DNA from 2 places in the Pseudarthrobacter sp. ATCC 49987 genome. Region 2 is predicted to be linked to the other one. Evidence: predicted binding sites of a transcription regulator. Region 2 holds the regulator's gene; the other holds the start of a gene.
The links. The regulator HrcA, encoded in region 2, represses chaperone genes, less so after heat shock. The targets are predictions, from matches to a motif close to TTNGCACTCGNNNNNNNCGAGTGCNAA.

Region 1 (10,002 bases), 910 kb from region 2:
GGGCCACCAGCGGCTTCCAGCTCAGGAAACGGTCCACGCCGAAGCGGCTGCCGCTTTGTCCGGCCACGATGATGGCGGCCGCGGCCAGCGTCGGCCACAGCGCAATGAAGCCCGGGAAGGAGCGGTCCACGGTGAGCAGGAGGCCGCAGGAGAGCATCGCGGCGAGGCCGGCCCAGCCGAGGACTACCCGCAGCATTTTGCCGGGCTTGAGGTGCGGCAGCGCAAGGGCCAGCAGCGAGCCTAGCGCGAACTCCCAGAGACGGGTGCGGGTGTCGAAGTAGGCGTAGGACTGGTTGGTGGCCGTCTGTTCGATGGAAAAAAGGAGCGACGCAACGAAGATCGCGCCGAACGCCGCGGCCAGGAGGGCGGCGTAGCTCACCCGGCTGCCCCAGGGGGTGCGCCGCAGGAAGCGCAGCAGCAGGGCGGCGCCGGCAAACACGAGCGGCCAGAGCAGGAACACCTGGCCTTGGATGGACAGCGACCAGAAGTGCTGCAGCGGGCTGGCGCCGGAATGGTCCTGTGCGTAGTAGTCGACGGCGGAGTCCGCCAGGAGCCAGTTCTGCCGGTACAGCAGGGAGGCCCAGGACTGGTCCAGCACGTCCGGCCAGCGGTTCTCGGGGAGGATCACCCGGGTGCCCACCAGGACGCCCAGGACGACCACGACGACGGCGGGCAGCAGCCGCTTGAGCAAGTGGAGCCAGTGGTTTGCCAGACGCAGGGGCTTCCCGCCCTCGACCTTGCGGGCGAAGCTGAGGGTCATCAGGAACGCCGAAATCAGCAGGAAGATATCCACCCCGCCCGAGACCCGCCCGAGCCACACGTGGTACGTGACCACCATCAGGACCGCGAGGGCGCGCAGGCCCTGGACTTCGGGCCGGTAGCCTTGTTTTGTGCGCCTTGGAGAACCCGCGTCCGCTGGCTGCGGGCTGGCTATGGTTCGCTCGTTCGACACAAAGAGCCCCTTCAGGCGGATTCCAAAACGTCAATGTTACCGAGCCGTAATTTCTCTGGCCAATCACCGCCCCACACAAAGGCTTGGCCGCGGGTCTTCTGCCGTCCCGGAGGCTACCCTGTAACGAGCAGAGGAGGCCCCCGTCGTGATCGCACAGTTGCGCATTTGTGTCCCGGACGAGCTGTCCGCCGCCGTCATGGACTGCTGCACGGGCGAGCTGGGCGTCGCGGAAGTTTCCCGCCAGCGTGGTGCTTCCGTCCTTCCTCCCGGGGACATCCTCCACGTCCTGCTGGCGCGGGAGTCGGTGGAGCGGCTCGTGGAGAAACTCCACGCCCTGAATGTCCAGGAGCTGGGGTCGATCTCGGTCACCACGCCCGAGTTGGTGCTCTCGGACCGGGCGGACAAGGCCACTGCCGACGCCCCCGGCGAAGGCGCGGACACCGTGATCTGGGACGAGGTGTCCCGGCAGACAGGCGAAGACTCGCGGCTCACATGGAGCTATCTGGCGTTCCTGATCCTTGCGACCCAGCTGGCGGCCATCGGGATCGTCACGGATTCAACCATCGCCATTGTCGGGGCGATGGCGGTAGGCCCGGAATTCGGTCCCCTGGCGGCATTGGCGGTGGCACTTGTGCGGCGGCAATGGCCGCTGGGACGCAGCGCGGCGCTGGCGCTTGGCATCGGTTTCCCGGTGGCCATGCTGGCGGCTGCCCTCACCGCGTGGCTCTCCGTGCCGCTGGGCCTCTTTCCGGCCGACGTGCTCGACCGCGGATCCGCCGTGGATTTCATTTACCACCCCGGCCCCTATTCGCTCATCGTTGCCGTGCTGGCCGGGACCGCGGGGATGCTGTCCGTGATCAGCCGGCGGTCTGCTGCGCTGATCGGGGTGTTCATCTCCGTGACGACGGTCCCGGCCGCGGGGTTCGTAGCTGTGGCGCTGGTCCTGGGCGAATACCAGAAGGCGGCCGGTTCGGCCCTTCAGCTGGGGCTGAACCTCGTGGGAATCGTGGCCGCCGCGGTTGCCGTGCTGATCTTCTACCGGCTCGTCACCAAGCGCCCTCCGCGGGGCGCCGCACTGCGGCTGCGGCGGAAGGCCACACGGTCCGGGGGCTGATCCACGCCGAAGGGGCCAGCGGGGGGCGAACAATAAAAGACCGGACCAGCTGGTGCTGGTCCGGTCTTTTATTGTGCTGGTCCTGGTGTAGCTTCGGCACCCGCGTAGGCGCCGCCGTGAACCTTAGTGCTGGTGGCCTGCGTGCTGGTCTTCGTCGACAGGCTTTTCGACCACGAGGGTTTCCGTGGTGAGCACCAGCGCCGCGATGGAAGCCGCGTTGCGGAGGGCCGCGCGCGTCACCTTTACGGGGTCGATGACGCCGGCAGCGATCAGGTCTTCGTATTCGCCGGTCTTGGCGTTGAAGCCCTGGTTGTTGGCGGATTCGGCCACCTTGGCGACGACGACGTAGCCGTCGAAGCCTGCGTTCTGGGCGATCCAGCGCAGCGGCTGGGTCAGTGCCCGGCGGACGATGCCGACAGCAGCAGCCGCGTCACCTTCGAGGGCCTTGACGGCGGGGTCCTCGTCGAGCGCCTTGAGGGCGTGGATGAGGGCGGCGCCACCGCCGGCGACGATGCCTTCTTCAAGGGCAGCGCGGGTCGAGGACACGGCGTCCTCGATGCGGTGCTTCTTTTCCTTGAGCTCGACCTCGGTGGCTGCGCCGACCTTGATCACGCCGATGCCGCCGGCCAGCTTGGCCAGGCGTTCCTGCAGCTTTTCCTTGTCCCAGTCGGAATCGGTGCGGGTCAGCTCGGCGCGCAGCTGGGAAACCCGGGCTGCAACGTCCTCTGCCGAACCGGCGCCGTCAACGATGGTGGTGTTGTCCTTGGTGACCGTGATGCGCCGGGCGGTACCGAGCACCTCAAGGCCGACCGTGTCCAGGCTGAGGCCCAGTTCCGGCGAGACAACCTGTGCGCCCGTGAGGGTGGCGATGTCCTGCAGCATGGCCTTGCGGCGGTCGCCGAAGCCCGGTGCCTTGACGGCGACAACGTTCAGGGTGCCACGGATGCGGTTGACGATGAGCGTGGACAGTGCCTCGCCCTCGACGTCCTCGGCGATGATGAAGAGCGGCTTGGAGCTCTGCAGCGCCTTTTCCAGCAGCGGCAGGAAGTCCTGGACCGAGGAAATCTTGCCCTGGTTGATCAGGATCAGTGCGTCTTCGAGCACTGCTTCCTGGCGTTCCGCGTCGGTGACGAAGTACGGGGACAGGTAGCCCTTGTCGAACTGCATGCCCTCGGTGAGGACCAGTTCGGTCTGCGTGGTGGAGGATTCCTCAATGGTGATCACACCATCCTTGCCGACTTTGCCGAAGGCCTCGGCCAGAAGCTCGCCGATCTCGTCGCTCTGCGCGGAGATGGCTGCGACGTTGGCGACCTGGTCGCCGGCGACCGGACGGGCGTTTTCGAGCAGCCGGGCTGCGACGGCCTCAACAGAGACCTCGATGCCGCGCTTGATTTCGCCCGGGGCTGCACCTGCCGCCACGTTGCGGAGGCCTTCCTTGACCAGCGCCTGAGCCAGGACGGTAGCCGTGGTGGTGCCGTCACCGGCAACATCGTTGGTCTTGGTGGCGACCTCCTTGGCAAGCTGCGCGCCAAGGTTTTCGTAGGGATCGTCGAGTTCGACTTCGCGGGCGATGGTGACACCATCGTTGGTGATCGTGGGGGCGCCCCACTTCTTGTCCAGCACGACGTTGCGGCCGCGGGGGCCAAGCGTCACCTTGACCGTGTTGGCGAGCTTATCGATGCCGGCTTCAAGCGACCGGCGGGCAGCGTCGTTAAACGCAAGCTGCTTTGCCATGGTTTTGTCCTTTCAAAGACAGAACCCCGCGCAGCTGACCCGTCTGAAAAGGATCTGCGGCGCGGGGTCCAAGAGAGTTACTTTACGACGATCGCCAGAACGTCGCGGGCGGAGAGCACGAGGTACTCGGTGCCGCCGGTCTTGACTTCAGTTCCGCCGTACTTGGAGTAGATAACAACGTCGCCGACGGTGACGTCGATCGGAACGCGGTTGCCGTTGTCGTCAAAGCGGCCGGGGCCTACTGCAACAACTTCGCCTTCCTGCGGCTTTTCCTGCGCGGAGTCCGGGATAACCAGGCCGGAAGCCGTGGTCTGCTCGGCTTCGAGCGGGCGGACAACAATACGATCCTCAAGAGGCTTAATAGAGACCGACAATGACCTCTCCTTTTCGTCAGCAAATTCGTGGACATTAAAGCTGTGGGGCCAAGGCATACAGACCGTCGTCGCGGTGCCGGCAGCAGCCTGGCTGATAAAGCTTCAGGTGTTAGCACCCGCCTAGGGAGAGTGCTAATGACGACTCTATGTAAGGAGTTAGCACTCGGTCAAGGCGAGTGCCAGAAATTCGTCATGGGTGAACGCTGCACCGCGGCTGGCTACTGTCCGCCGAGGTCCTCGAAGTCCACGTCCTCGCCGTTGTCCTCGCCGCGGGCTCCGGGGTCGTTCCGGTGCCGGTACAGCACGAGTCCGCCCGCCGCTGCAAGGGCAGCGCCGGTGACCAGGAAGGCAATGCCGCCGGCGCGGACCGCAGCGTAGTTCTCGCGGATGGCCTTGGCCTCGTCGGTGGCATCGGTGACGTCCTTGCCGCCGACGGAATACACGGTGGCGTTGAAGGAGTCCAGGAAGAAGATGATGACCAGCAGCGCCGCGCACACGACGGCGATGGCAATGCCCGCGACCAGCGCCGGGCGGGCATAGCGGGCGAGTCCGTGGCGGGCGGGACGGCCGCCGTCGGCATCCGGCCGGGCGGCGTCGCCTTCCGGGTATCCTGCATCCGTGCCGCTGTCTGCTGTGCCGCTGTCGTCCATGCCGTCAAGCCTATCGGGCGCAAGGCCCCCACGACGCGCTGAACTAGGCTTGATCCCATGGCTGACGCACCGCAGGACCAGATCGCACCGCTGCTGAACCCCGAGGGCTGGGAGTTGCTGGCGTCGCTCGGCCCGTACCGGGAGGAGGAGGCGCTCCGCCTCAACGCCTCCCTCCGGAAGGCCGGCCACTCCCCCGAACTCGTCTCCGCCGTACTCACCCAGTCCCGGCTGCGGACCAGGGCCGAGGCCAAGTTCGGCGAGTTCGCCCGGCAGATGATCTTCACCCAGGCGGGCCTGGAACAGGCCACCCGGCTCACCGTGGCGGCCCGGCACGCGCAGCGTTTCGCGGAGGCCGGCGCGCAGCATGTGGCGGATCTCGGCTGCGGCCTCGGCGCCGATGCCATGGCACTCGCCTCGCTGGACATCACGGTCACGGCCGTGGAAAGGGACGAGACGACGGCGGCCTGCGCCACGATGAACCTGATCCCGTTCCGGAACGCCACGGTGGTCCATTCCGATGCCACGACGGTTTCCCTCGACGGAATCGACGGCGTCTGGCTGGACCCGGCGCGCCGCACCACCTCCACCTCGGGCACGAAGCGGCTCTGGGACCCGGAGGACTTTTCCCCGCCGCTGTCCTTCGTCGAGTCCCTGGCCGGCGCCGGGCTCGCCGTGGGCGTCAAGATGGGCCCGGGCATGCCGCACGACTCAGTGCCCGGGGATTGCGAAGCCCAGTGGGTGTCGGTGGGCGGGGACGTCACCGAAGTGGCGCTGTGGTTCAACGCTGTCCGGCGGCCCGGGATCCGGCGCGCGGCCCTCCTGCTCGGGCCCGCGGGCGCAGCGGAGCTCACCAGCGCCGAGGACTTCGACGGCGGCCCGGCCGCCCCGGTGGGCCCGGTGGAGGGGTACCTCTACGAGCCCGACGGCGCCGTCATCCGCGCCGGACTCGTGGCCGACGTCGCCCTGCAGCTGGGCGGGCACCTCGTGGACGAGCACATCGCCTACATCTGCGCCCCGGAACTGCGGGACACCCCCTTCGCCCGGGCCTACAAGGTCCTGGATGTGATGCCCTACAACGTCAAGGCCCTCAAGGCGTGGGTCAAGGACCAGGGCATCGGCGTGCTGGATATCAAGAAGCGCGGCACTTCCGTCACCCCGGAGGAGCTGCGCAAACAGCTCCTCCCGGGAGGGAAGACCGGAGGGAAAACGGGCGGGAAGACCGGAGGGAAAGGCGTCGGCAAAGAAACGGCCACCCTGGTCCTCACCCGGATCGGGGACGAGCGGGTGGCCATTTCGGTGGCGCCGGTCTAGGGCTGGTTTCCCTGGCCCGGAGCCGCAGTGCGCTACTGGGCGCGCATAAACTCCTCGGCTGCCCGGACCTGCTCGTCCGTGGGCCGGATCCCCGTGTAGAGCACAAACTGCTCCAGCGCCTGGATGGTCGCCACCTCCGCGCCGGTGATGACGGCTTTGCCGGCCGCGCGTGCGGCCTTGATGAGTGGGGTCTCGGCCGGCAACGCGACGACGTCGAAGACCACCTTTGCGGCGTCGATGGCCTGCTGCGGGAAGGACAGCGAGCCGGCGTCGGGGCTGCCTGCCGTACCCCCTGCCATACCAATAGGCGTCACGTTGATGAGCATGTCGGCCGCCACCGCGCCGGATGAATCGACGTCGGCGCGCCAGGCGAAACCGTAGAGCCCGGCGAGCGCCCGTCCCGCCTCCTCGTTGCGAGCGACCACGGTGACGTTCCGGAACCCGGCATCGCGCAGGGCAGCGGCGGTGGCCTTGGCCATACCGCCGGCACCCTTCAGCAGCACCGAGTAGTCAGTCGGCACGGCGTTGCGCTGCAGCAACTGCTCGATCGCCGTGTAGTCGGTGTTGTACGCGGTGAGCGTGCCGCCGTCGTTGACGATTGTGTTGACCGAGTCGATGGCTTTCGCGGACGGGTCCATCACATCCACAAGCGCAATGACGTCTTCCTTGTAGGGCATGGACACGGCGCAGCCGCGGATTCCCAGGCCACGCACGCCTGCGATAGCCTGGGCAAGGTCCGTGGGGGCGAAGGCCTTGTAGATCCAGTTCAGGCCAAGTTGTTCGTACAGGTGGTTATGGAAGCGCGTCCCGTTGTTGCTCGGCCGGGCCGAGAGCGAGATGCACAGGGTCATGTCTTTATTCAGGATGGGCACCCCTCCATTAAACGCCAGGCCGGCCGCGACGGCGGGCGCCCCCGCGCAGCGCCGCGATCCCGGGTACTTTTGTGAACACTTTCACGTTCTTGCAGCAATCCTTCCGCCGGGCCGATGCCGCTCCTGCACTAGACTTGAGCCACCGTTGCCCCGCCAACTGTCCGGCAAATCCGCCCATGACGCTGGCCGCCGGCAGGAAACGGACAGCCAAACAATGAAGGGACCACATGAAGATTGATTTCGCTTCATCCAGGCAATCAACTCTTGGTGTGGAATGGGAACTCGCCCTCGTGGATGCGGAAACCGGGGAACTGGCCTCCGTGGCCAAAGAGGTCCTCCGCGGTGTCGCTGCGAGGCATCCCGAGCTGAACGAGGACGACGAGCACCCGCACATCAAGCAGGAGTTGCTGTTGAACACGGTGGAGCTGGTCACCGGGATCTGCAACACCGTGGCGGAAGCGAAAGCGGACCTGAGCAGCTCCCTCGCCGCCGTCCGTGACGTCACCGATCCGATGGGCGTCGAAATCTTCTGCGCCGGCAGCCACCCCTTCAGCCCCCCGCAGCTGCAGCCAGTGACGGACAAGGAGCGTTACGCCAAGCTCATTGACCGCACCCAGTGGTGGGGCCGCCAGATGGTGATCTACGGCGTCCACGTGCATGTCGGCCTGGACAGCCGGGACAAGGTCCTTCCCGTGCTGGACGGCCTGGTGGACTATTTCCCGCACTTCCAGGCGCTCTCCGCCTCCAGCCCGTTCTGGGGCGGCGAGGACACCGGTTACGCCTCCCAGCGGGCCCTGATGTTCCAGCAACTGCCCACCGCCGGCCTCCCGTTCCAGTTCGCCACCTGGGAGGACTTCGAGTCCTACGCCCAGGACATGTTCACCACCGGCGTGATCGATTCACTCTCCGAAATCCGCTGGGACATCCGGCCCGTCCCGCATTTCGGCACCATCGAGATGCGCATCTGCGACGGTCTGGCCACGCTCGAGGAAGTCGGCGCCATCGCCGCCCTGACCCAGTGCCTCGTCGACGAGTTCTCCACGACGCTGGACAACGGCGGCACCATCCCCACCATGCCGCCCTGGCATGTGCAGGAGAACAAGTGGCGTGCCGCCCGCTACGGGCTGGACGCCATCATCATCCTCGACGCCGAGGGCAACGAACAGCTCGTCACGGACCACATCCGCGAGACGGTCGCGCGGCTTGGACCCGTCGCCGTCAAACTGGACTGCGTTGCAGAGTTGGCTGACGTCCTGAAGATCATCGAGCGCGGCGCCGGGTACCAGCGGCAGCGGCGCGTGGCGGCAGAGCACGGCGGCGACCTGCGCGCCGTCGTACTGGATCTGGTCCAGCAGATGCGCAAGGGCCCCGAAGCCTAGGACACGCCTCTGCTTCCGCGAGGCGCGCCCATCTGACTGGCAGCAAAGGCCGTTTTCAGCCCCCAAAACGGCCGCAACTGCCAGCTACTTGGGCCAGCGACGCGGACCGCCTCAGGCCGAGACGGTAGTGACCGGCATCGAGGAATCCGGTGCGAAGCCGATGCCGCTTGGCGCGATCCCGGCCATCACGAGCTGGGCGCCGAGGGCAGCGACCATGGCGCCGTTGTCCGTGCACAGGGCCAGCGGCGGGACGGTCAGCCGGATCCCGGCGGCGCTGCAGCGCTGTTCTGTGAGCTGGCGCAGCCGTGAATTCGCTGCCACGCCGCCGCCCAGCAGCAGTTCGGTGATGCCGTTCTCCCGGCAGGCGAGCACCGCTTTGGACGTAATGATGTCCACTACAGCCTCCTGGAAGGCTGCGGCGATGTCCGCCACCGGCACCGTCTCGCCGCGGGCCTCGAATTGCTCCACGCAGCGCGCGACGGCGGTCTTGAGTCCGCTGAATGACCAGTCGTAGCGGTGCGGGCCGGGTTCGTCCGCGGTCCCCATGTATTTGGGCTGGCTCAGGCCGCGCGGGAAGCGGATCGCCTTGGCGTTGCCGGTGCGTGCCAGCTTGTCGATGGCCGGGCCGCCCGGATAGCCCAGGCCCAGGAGCCGCGCCACCTTGTCGTAGGCCTCTCCGGCGGCATCGTCGATGGTGGACCCGAGCAGCTCAACGTCTCCGGTGATGTTCCGGATCCGCAGGATTTCGGTGTGGCCGCCGGAGACCAGCAGGGCGCCCAAGTTTTCCGGCAGGGCGTTCGCCCGCGGGGTGCCGGCGAAGGCCGGGCCGCCGTCGTCCGTCTGGAGCAACCCGACGCCCACGTGCGCCACGAGGTGGTTGATGGCGTAGAGCGGTTTGCCGGTGGCAACGGCGAGCGCCTTGGCCGCGCAGACACCCACCATCAGTGCTCCCGCCAGCCCTGGACCGGACGTGACGGAGATCGCGTCGATGTCCTCCAGCGTCACCCCGGCCTCGGCCAGCGCCTCGCGGAGGGTGGGGACGAAGGCGTCCAGGTGGGCGCGGGAGGCGATCTCGGGAATGACGCCGCCGAAGCGGACGTGTTCGTCCATGGAGGAGGACACAGTATTTGTCAGCAGCTGCGTCCCGCGGACAATCCCGACGCCGGTCTCGTCGCAGGAGGATTCGATGCCCAGGACCAGCGGCCGGGCGTGCTGGGTGCTGTTCATGGGTGGTCTGCTTCCCTGGGCGCGGTGTGGGGGTGGGTGGTGCCGAGCCGGAGCCGCATGATCAGCGCGTCGACGCCGTCGCGGTAGTAGCGGGGCCGGACGTGGATCTGTTCGAATCCGTAGCGGCGGTAGAGCTGCTGGGCGCGGGGGTTGTCGGCCCGGACCTCCAGGAGCACGTCCTCGGCACGCCGCTGCCGGCTTTCCCGGATGAGTTCGGTGAGGAGCGCCGACCCTATCCCCTTGCCTTCCTGCTCCGGCACGACGGCGATGGTCTGGACATCCGCGATCGGCTCGATGCACATCAGCCCGGCGTAGCCGACGATCTGACCGGCACGCTCGGCCACGAGGTAGCGCCGGGTGTCGGCCTGCGCCAGCTCGGCGACGAACAT
Region 2 (9,938 bases):
GGCGCTGGGCTTCGGCTTCCGGGTCGGATTCCTGGGCCTGCTGCACCTGGAAATCACCCGTGAGCGGCTCGAACGCGAATACAACCTGGACCTGATCTCCACCGCCCCGAACGTGGAATACGAGGTGACGCTGGAGGACAAGAAGGTCGTCCACGTCACGAACCCCAGCGAATACCCAAGCGGCAAAATCGCTGAGGTCCGCGAGCCGATGGTCTCCGCCACCATCCTTGCGCCGAACGAGTTTGTCGGCGCCATCATGGAGCTGTGCCAAAGCCGGCGCGGCGTCATGGGCGGCATGGACTATCTCTCGGAGGACCGGGTGGAAATCCGGTACCGCCTGCCGCTGGCCGAAATCGTCTTCGACTTCTTCGACATCCTCAAATCCAAGACCCGCGGCTACGGCTCGCTGGACTGGAAGGCCGACGGCGAGCAGGTGGCCGACCTGGTCAAGGTGGACATCATGCTCCAGGGCGAGCAGGTGGATGCCTTCTCTGCCATCACCCACCGGGACAAGGCCTACGCCTACGGTGTGATGATGACGGGCAAGCTGCGCGAACTGATTCCCCGCCAGCAGTTCGAGGTCCCCATCCAGGCGGCCATCGGCTCCCGGATCATCGCCCGCGAGAGCATCCGGGCCATCCGCAAGGATGTCCTGGCCAAGTGCTACGGCGGTGACATCACCCGGAAGCGCAAACTGCTGGAGAAGCAGAAGGAAGGCAAGAAGCGCATGAAGATGGTGGGACGCGTCGAGGTCCCGCAGGAAGCCTTCATCGCCGCCCTCACCACGGACGAATCCAAGGACAAGGCCAAGAAGTAACGGTGCCGGAAATGACTGTTGCTGTTCTCCAGGCGGGCCCGGCCGGTGCCTAGCGCCCTGCCGCTGGGCGACCCGGCGCCGCCGGACGGACTGCTGCCCGGCCAGGCGCTGGAGGGCGCCGCGGCCCGCGCCTTTGGGCTGTACGTGCATATCCCGTTCTGTGCCGTGCGCTGCGGCTACTGCGATTTCAACACCTACACCGCCACGGAGCTTGGCGGCGGGGCCTCGCAGGACGCCTACGCCGGCACCGCCATCGCCGAAGTAGGCTTCGCAGCGGCGGTCCTGACGAACAGCGGCCTGCCGGCACGCCCGCTCAGCACGGTCTTTTTCGGCGGCGGAACACCCACTCTGCTCCCGGCTGAGGACCTGGCCCGCATTCTCACCACCGCCATCGGAGCGTGGGGCCTCGAGCCGGGCGCCGAGGTCACCACGGAGGCGAACCCGGACTCGGTCACGCCCGAATCCCTGCAGCTGCTCGCCGACGCCGGTTTCACCAGGGTGTCCTTCGGCATGCAGTCGGCGGTGCCGCATGTCCTCAAGGTGCTGGACCGCACCCACACCCCCAGCCGGGTGCCCCAGGCCGTCGGGTGGGCCAGGGAGGCCGGCCTCGACGTCAGCCTCGACCTGATCTACGGAACGCCGGGGGAGTCGCTGGCGGACTGGCGCTACTCGCTGGAGACTGCCCTGTCGTACCAACCAGACCACATCAGCGCCTATGCGCTGATCGTCGAGGAAGGCACCAAGCTTGCCGCGCAGATCCGCCGCGGCGAGGTGCCGGGAATCGACGACGACGACCACGCGGCCAAATACGAACTCGCCGACGGACTCATCTCCGCCGCGGGGCTGTCCTGGTACGAGGTCAGCAACTGGTCCCGCAGCCCGGAGCAGGCCTGCCGCCACAACCTCGCCTACTGGCGGGGCGACGACTGGTGGGGGATCGGCCCCGGCGCCCACTCCCACGTGGGCGGCGTGCGCTGGTGGAACGTCAAGCACCCCACCGCCTATGCCAACCGCCTGGGTTCCGGGCTCTCGCCTGCCGCCGGCCGGGAGACCCTTGACTCCGGGACCCGGAACGTCGAGCGCGTCATGCTCGAAGCCCGGCTGAACTCGGGGCTGGAAATAGCCAGCCTGGGCGGACTGGGGGACACCGGACGGCACGCCGTCGCCGGACTCATCGCGGACGGCCTCGTTGACCCCGTGGCGGCCTTCCGCGGCACCCTCGTCCTGACGCTCAAGGGCCGGCTGCTCGCGGACGCCGTGGTCCGCAGGATCCTGCCGGACTGACCCCGCCTGCCGGACTGACGTGACCCGGCCCCGGCAGGGCAGCTCAGGGCAGGAGCTGCCGCGCTACTTGATCCAGCGGAGGTTGAACTCGTAGCGGTGCGGCTGGCCGCGGTTGACGTGGATGCCGGCCGCGACCGAGAAGCACGTCACGGCAATCCAGATGACCGTGGCTAGAACGGCGAAGATGTTGCCCACCACTGGCACGAAGACCAGCAGGTTGCACAGCACGGCAGCAACCGTGGGGGGCAGCGTGAAGTTGAGGGCTTCCTTGGACTCCTGCGCCGTGAACGGGCCGCGGTCCTTGAAGATCAGGTAAATCAGCAGCGAGGGAACACAGCCCAGGATGCCGCCGAAGTGGGCCAGCGTGGCCCACTGCCGGTCCTCGTTCGCCGTGAGCGGCAGCGCATTTGCGGGAACGCCATGGTACGGGGGCTGGCCATGGCCGGCCTGGTTGCCGTTGTGTTCGCGTGCGTCATCTGCCACGGTGTCGTCCTTCGGATTGCGGGTGGTGCGTTGGTGACTGCAGGTGCCAGGGCTGCGCCGGGAGCGCAGCCGCCGTACCAAGAATACTTGCTCGGGCGCGGAATCACGGATCGGCCCGCTGGCGCGGACGCCCGGCAACCCCGGTCAGGGAACGGTGAGGAAGTCGATGACCTCTTCCACCCGGCCCAGCAGGGAGGGCTCAAGATCGGCATAGTTGCGGACCGCGCCGAGAAGCTTCTGCCAGCCCAGGCCGATGTCCTCCTTGGTGCTGTGCGGCCAGCCGAAGGCCGTCAGGATCCCGGTCTTCCAGTCCACGCCGCGGGGGATCACCGGCCACTTCTCGATTCCGAGGACGGCGGGCCGGATCGCCTGCCAGACGTCCACGTAGGGGTGGCCGACGATCAGGACGTTCCCGGCCGCGCCGGGGTAGGCCATCACAGCCGCGGCGATCCTGGATTCCTTGGAGTCGGGCACCAGGTGGTCCACCAGCACGCCCAGCCGGCGCCCGGGTCCGGGCCGGAAAGCCGCCACCGCGCCGGCGAGGTCGTCAATGCCGTGCAGAGGCTCGACGACGATGCCCTCCACCCGGAGGTCGTCACCCCAGACCTTCTCGACGAGTTCGGCGTCGTGCTTTCCTTCCACCCAGATCCGGCTCGCTTTGGCGACCTGGGCGCGCTGGCCCTCCACCCGGACGGAGCCGGACGCTGTTCTGGTGCCAGCGGCGGCTGCGGCGGACCGGGGCGCCGGCGGCAAGAGCCGGATCGGCTGGCCCTCCAGCAGGAAGCCGAAACCGAGGCGGAAGGACCGGGACTTGCCGCGGCGGTCTTCAAGGGCCACCACATGCATCCCGCCGGACTTCTCCACGCGGGTGACGGCACCCACCCAACCGGACTGCACATCTTCGAGCACCATTCCGCGCTCCACGGGCACTTCAGGCAGCTGGGCCTTGGCGGGGGCGGACAGGTCCTGGGGGCCCCAGTTCTGGTACGACATCGGATACACACTGCTTTGCGCTCGGTTTGCTGCTGCGGGCTGTGCCCCAAAACACGCGCCCCGGGAGGAACGCCCGGAGCGAACTCAATGCTAACAAAGCGGCGACTCATATTAGACTGGTTAGCACTTAGGCATGTCGAGTGCTAACCGCTGCGTGTCCGGACACTGCGTGTCCGGAGCGGCTGGCGGGCGGCGGCACCGGATGCGGGACAGTCGATAGGAGGTGGAGCGTGAGCGAACCGCGCAAACTCGAAGTGCTGCGCGCCATCGTGGAGGACTATGTCCATTCGCGGGAACCCGTCGGCTCCAAAGCGCTCGTGGAGCGGCACCAGCTCGGCGTGTCCAGCGCCACGATCCGCAATGACATGGCGGCCCTGGAAGATGAGGGCCTCATCACGGCTCCACACACCAGCGCCGGCCGCATCCCCACCGACAAGGGCTACCGGCTGTTCGTGGACCAGATTTCGGCGGTCAAGCCACTTTCGCCGGCGGAACGCCGCGCCATCCAGGCCCTGCTGGAAGGCTCCGACGACCTCGACGACGTCCTGGACCGGACGGTGCGGCTGCTTTCCCAGCTGACCAACCAGGTCGCCGTCGTGCAGTACCCGCATCTCAGCCGGGCCGAGGTGCGGCACATCGAATTCGTCCTGCTCGCCCCCCGCAAGGTGCTCGCCGTGCTCATCGCGGACACCGGCAAGGTGGAACAACGGGTGATCGACGTGGGGCAGGACCTTCAGGACGAGGCCCTGTCCGAACTGCGCACCCGCTTCCTCGGCAGCCTCACGGGGACGCCGCTGAACCTGCTGCCGCAGTCCCTGCAGTCCCTGATCGGCAGCTGCCCGCCGGCGCGGCGCAACGCCGCCCAGGCGTTGGCCCGAGGCCTCGAGGCCCTGGCCGCCAGCAGCCGCGAGGAGCGGATGGTCATGGCCGGAACCGCCAACCTGGCCCGCTCCAACGTCGACTTCCCGCTGACCATCGGCCCGGTCCTGGAAGCCCTCGAGGAACAGGTGGTCATGCTCCGCCTGCTGAGCGACATGGCCGCAGACCCACGGGGCGTCACGGTCAGCATCGGCCGGGAAAATCCCTACGACGGGCTCGCCGAGGCCTCTGTGGTGGCCACCGGCTACGGACCGGACGCGACGGCGAAAGTCGGGGTGCTGGGTCCCACCCGGATGGACTATCCGACCACCATGGCCGCCGTCCGGGCGGTCGCACGCTACCTTTCAAGGATTCTCGGCCCCTGACGGGCCGCGTCCACCCGCAACCGCCCGGCCCGAAGGGCCGACATAGACTTCTTGCCCGCAACAGGCAGTGCCCCACCGGCAGTACAAAAAGGAAGAGATACACACTTTGAGCAGCCATTACGACGTTCTTGGAGTCTCCCGCGAAGCCACGGGAGAAGAGATCAAGAAGGCTTACCGCAAGCTGGCGCGCAACCTCCACCCGGACGTGAACCCCGGGGATGACGCCTCCGACCGCTTCAAGGCCGTCACGCACGCCTACGAGGTGCTGTCCGATCCGCAGAAGCGCCGGATCTACGACACCACCGGCAACGAGAACGGCACCGACAATGGCTTCGGCGGCGGCAGCTACTCCGGCCAGGGCTTCGCGTTCCAGGACATCTTCGAGACCTTCTTCGGCGCCGGCGGCCAGGCCGGACCGGCGTCCCGGGTCCGCCGCGGCCAGGACGCCCTCATCAGCGTCCGGATCGACCTCCGCGACGCCGTCTTCGGCGTCAACAAGAAACTCGAAGTCGACACCGCCGTCACGTGCCCCACCTGTGAGGGCTCGTGCTGCCGCGAGGGCAGCCACCCGGAACGCTGCGACATCTGCGGCGGCTCCGGCCAGGTCCAGCGCGCCGTGCGTTCCATCCTCGGCCAGGTCATGACCACGGCACCCTGCGGGTCCTGCGAGGGCTTCGGTACCGTCATCAATGATCCATGCAACGAATGCGCTGGCCAGGGCCGCATCCGCAGCCGGCGCACCCTGACGGTCAAGGTCCCCGCCGGCGTCGCCACCGGCACCCGCATCCAGCTCTCCGGGCAGGGTGAGGCAGGCCCCGCCGGCGGCCCCGCAGGCGACCTCTACGTGGAGATCCGGGTCAACACCGACGCCACCTACGTCCGCGACGGCGACGACCTGCACGCCAGCCTCAACATCCCCATGACGGCCGCCGCACTCGGCACCGAGCTCACCCTCGACACCTTCGACGGCCAGCAGGAGATCGATGTGAAGGCCGGCACCCAGTCCGGCGAGGTCATCACGCTCCGCGGACTCGGCGTCACCCACCTGCGCGGCTACGGCCGTGGCGACCTCAAGGTCCATCTCCAGGTCGACACCCCCGCCAAGCTCGACGCCGCCCAGGAGGATCTGCTCCGCCAGCTCGCGAAGCTGCGCGGCGAACAGTTCACCGAAGGAAAACTCGCCGCGAGCGGCGGGGTCTTCGCGAAGCTCCGGGACCGGCTCGGCAACCTGTAGCGGTGAGTAACCCGGTCTTTTTCACTGCCCCCGGCACCCTGGACGGGCTGGCCCCCGGGTCCGCCTTCGTCCTTGACGGACCCGAGGCCCGCCATGCGGTCACGGTAAGGCGTCTTGGTGTGGGGGAGGCCGTCGACATCGCCGACGGCGCCGGGAAGCGGCTGACCGGCACCGTGTCCGCCGTCGCGCCCGGCGAGCTGACGGTGGAATGCTCCGGGCTGTCCGAGGAGCCCCTGCCGGAGGTCCGGCTGGTCCTGGTCCAGGCCCTCGCGAAAGGCGACCGGGACGAGCTCGCCGCGGAGACAGCCACCGAACTGGGGATCGACGCCGTTGTGCCCTGGCAGGCCGAACGCTCGATTGTCCGCTGGAAGGCCGAACGTGCGGCCAAGGCCCACGCCAAGTGGCAGTCGGTCGTCACGGCGGCGGCCAAGCAGGCACGCCGTGCGTGGATCCCGGAAGTCCGCCCCGCCGTCGACGGCGCCGGCCTGCAGGCGGCAGTGGCCGCCGCGGACCTCGCCATCATCCTGCATGAGGACGCCGTCCGTCCGCTGCGGCAGGTGCTGGAGGCCTGGCACCACTCCGGGGCCCCGGCCGACGGCTCGGGCAGCGACGGCCCGGGTGGGGGGCGCGAGGTGCTGCTGATCGTCGGACCCGAGGGCGGCATCAGCCCGCGGGAAGTCACCAGGCTCTGCGACGCCGGCGCGGTGACAGCCCTGCTGGGGCACCATGTGCTGCGCTCATCCACGGCCGGTCCCGCCGCGACGGTCCTCGCCAGCGACATCCTGGGCCGCTGGTAGCCCGGGTTCAGCCCAAGACGCGATCGGCTGCTCCGTAACGGCCCTTCTGAGGGTTCAGAAGGGCCGCTACGGAGCAGCCGATGCCAAATCCGGCAGGGTTGCCCTATTTGACTGTGAACCCGCGGGTATCAACGTTCAGGTCCTCGGCCGGATTGCCATCCTCAAGCTGGGACACCCGGACCTCATAGCTGCCGGGGCCAAGGTTGACCGACAGGCTGAAGGCTCCCGATTGGCCTGCCTCGGCTGAGGCCGTGACCGTCCCGTTCAGGTACTTCGTCTCGACGCTGCCGTCGAGACGCAGAATCTCCCACCGGAGCTTGCCGCCCGCAGCGGTGCTGCGGCCGGAGATCTTGACCGCACCGTCCGCCATGGAGGTCCCTTCCTGGGGATCGATGATCCACACCGGGGCGACCATCCCTGCGCTGCGGGACGTCGGGGAACCAAGCCGGACGTGGTTGAAAGCGACGTAGTCGGTATGCCCGTCCACCAGCACCACCACCTGGATCTGCTGGCCGGCGTCGATCAGCCCCGCGCTGGCAGCGGCCGCCGTCGCGGTGTAGACGAGCTGCTGCACCGCCCGCTCGGCCATGGCCGGATCCACATTGCTGTTGAAAGCGTCCGCCGACATGTCCACGGTGATGACGTTTTTGCCGGAGATGGAGCTTGCCAGCTTCTTCGGGTTCTGCCAGGGAGTGAAGAAATCAGGATCGAGGGGCTTCTGGGACATCATGACCCGGAGCGCCCGCGTGACGGGGTTGTCCTGTTCCGGGACATCACGGAACTCGCGGTAAAGGAACGTGCTGTCATTGCTCCGGCCGATCCAGTACACCGGCGCCTTGTTGGACGCCTGGGACGTTTCCAGCGGTGCGCTGGTGGTCGGCGCGGATGCCTGGGCAGACAGGGCCTGGGCCGGCGAGCTGGAGTCCGTGATGCCGGGCTGGGGGGTGGCCACGCAGCCGGACAGGGCCAGCGCAGCAGGCAGCACCACCAGCAGCACGGCCCGGCGTGTCCGCCCGCCTGCTGCTGTCTGCCCCATCCCGCGTTGCCTGATGGCCGCCGCCTTCGCTACTCGGTTACTGATTGTCCTGCTGTCCGCTCACCGGCTGAAAAGACGTGGCGGAGGCCGATTTCCAGCATGGCACACGGGCCCGGCGCGAAACCGTGGATTCAGCCAGCGGCCAGGAACTGCAACGGGAACGATATCCGGCTGATACAAAGTTGATACCTAACGTTCCGATCCCCGCTTAGGCAGGACAGGCCAACCGCCGGCCGGCACGGTACACGAGGGCTTCGGCTGGGACAGAGTCCTCTTTGCCTACTCCTCGGGTGCGCCGGACCCAAGCCAGTCAGCTGCCATGGACTTCGGACGGCACGTCATCGCGCTCGTCCGGCAGGAAATCGCGCACCGGAAGGCCACCAGGCGTCCCGCTGGGTGCCGTGGATCCGGCGTCGTCCGACCGGCCCGGCGCGGGCACAACGCCGGATCCGAACGGGCGCCGGGTCCGCCGTGCTGGCGTAAGATGGACGTACCCGTTGCCCCGGCCGCGGACGGCGAGCACCGCCGTCGGGCCGGATCACGGCACAGACCATTTCCGAACTGGAGGGGACCAGAGGCCCGCGGGCCAACACCATGACTGAAGCAGCGAACGGCAAGGCCCGGATCAGCGCCGGAGAGCGCTCCGCAGGTGAATTCCCCCACTCCCTACCAGGGCTGCGGACGGAGGTAGTCCTGTTCGACAGTTCCGATCAGATGGTCCAGTCCCTCGGCAGTCACGACGAGGCCCTGCGCTTCATCGAGACCCAGTTCCCGGCCGTCGACTTCCACGTCCGCGGCAATGAGCTCGCCATCAGCGGACCTGCCGCCGACGTACCGCGGATCATGCGCCTGCTCAACGAGGTCCGGGGCCTCGTCGCCCGGGGCACCATCATCACTCCCGCTGTCCTGCAGCAGCTCGTGTCGATGCTCCGGACCCAGTCCCTGCAGAACCCGGTCGACGTGCTCACCCACAACATACTCTCGAGCCGCGGCAAGACGATCCGGCCAAAGACGCTGAACCAGAAGAACTACGTGGACGCGATTGACGCCAACACCGTGATCTTCGGCATCGGACCGGCCGGTACCGGCAAGACGTACCTGGCGATGGCCAAAGCCGTCCAGGCGCTGCAGCAGAAGGAAGTCACGCGGATCATCCTGACCCGTCCCGCCGTCGAGGCGGGCGAGCGGCTGGGGTTCCTGCCCGGCACGCTCAGCGACAAGATCGACCCCTACCTGCGCCCGCTGTACGACGCCCTGCACGAAATGATGGACCCCGAATCCATTCCGCGGCTGATTGCGGCCGGCACCATCGAGGTCGCCCCGCTCGCCTACATGCGCGGACGCACGCTCAACGATGCCTTCATCATCCTGGACGAGGCGCAGAACACGACTCCGGAGCAGATGAAGATGTTCCTCACCCGGTTGGGCTTCGGCTCCAAGATGGTGGTCACCGGTGACGTCACGCAGGTTGACCTGCCCTTTGGGACCCGGTCCGGTCTCCGGATCGTGGAGGACATCCTGCAGGGCATCGAGGACGTCAATTTCACCGTCCTGGACGCCTCCGACGTCGTCCGGCACCGCCTGGTGGGCGACATCGTCAACGCCTACAGCGTCTGGGACGAGATCCAGAGGAACCGGGTCAAGCATTCCGTGGCCCGCGACAAGCGGGGAGACCAAGCGTGAGCATCGAGGTCAACAACGAATCCGGCGTCACCGTTGATGAGGCGGAGCTGGTGCGCCTGTCCCGGTTCATTTTCGAGCGTCTCTTCATCCACCCGCAGGCCGAGCTGTCGATCCTGCTCGTGGACGAACCGGCCATGGAGAAGCTGCACATCGAACTGATGGACGAGCCCGGCTCCACTGACGTGCTCTCGGTCCCCATGGATGAGCTGACGCCAGGCACACCGGACAAGCCCACCCCCCAGGGCATGCTCGGCGACATCGCCATCTGCCCGCAGGTCGCCGAGGTCCAGGCGGTGAACGCCGGCCACTCCACCCAGGATGAAATGCTGTTGCTCACCACGCACGGCATCCTGCACCTGCTCGGCTT

Region 1: groES (co-chaperone GroES) is a predicted target of HrcA. The motif match lies at 4,331-4,357, and genes of this name have one in related genera.

Annotation. Positions count from the first base shown of each region.
Region 1 is NZ_JAABNS010000001.1:724,878-734,879, reverse strand. It holds gene GXK59_RS03520 (acyltransferase family protein) at 1-934, opposite strand, end outside; gene GXK59_RS03515 (DUF389 domain-containing protein) at 1,098-2,066, shown strand; gene groL (chaperonin GroEL) at 2,190-3,800, opposite strand; gene groES (co-chaperone GroES) at 3,878-4,174, opposite strand; gene GXK59_RS03500 (hypothetical protein) at 4,393-4,824, opposite strand; gene GXK59_RS03495 (class I SAM-dependent methyltransferase) at 4,882-6,135, shown strand; gene GXK59_RS03490 (shikimate 5-dehydrogenase) at 6,168-7,007, opposite strand; gene GXK59_RS03485 (glutamate--cysteine ligase) at 7,235-8,386, shown strand; gene tsaD (tRNA (adenosine(37)-N6)-threonylcarbamoyltransferase complex transferase subunit TsaD) at 8,498-9,613, opposite strand; gene rimI (ribosomal protein S18-alanine N-acetyltransferase) at 9,610-10,002, opposite strand, start outside.
Region 2 is NZ_JAABNS010000001.1:1,635,159-1,645,096, forward strand. It holds gene lepA (translation elongation factor 4) at 1-817, shown strand, start outside; gene hemW (radical SAM family heme chaperone HemW) at 863-2,101, shown strand; gene GXK59_RS07810 (DUF4870 domain-containing protein) at 2,165-2,584, opposite strand; gene GXK59_RS07815 (DUF3097 family protein) at 2,729-3,577, opposite strand; gene hrcA (heat-inducible transcriptional repressor HrcA) at 3,808-4,821, shown strand; gene dnaJ (molecular chaperone DnaJ) at 4,928-6,055, shown strand; gene GXK59_RS07830 (16S rRNA (uracil(1498)-N(3))-methyltransferase) at 6,058-6,852, shown strand; gene GXK59_RS07835 (GerMN domain-containing protein) at 6,956-7,888, opposite strand; gene GXK59_RS07840 (PhoH family protein) at 8,483-9,571, shown strand; gene ybeY (rRNA maturation RNase YbeY) at 9,568-9,938, shown strand, end outside.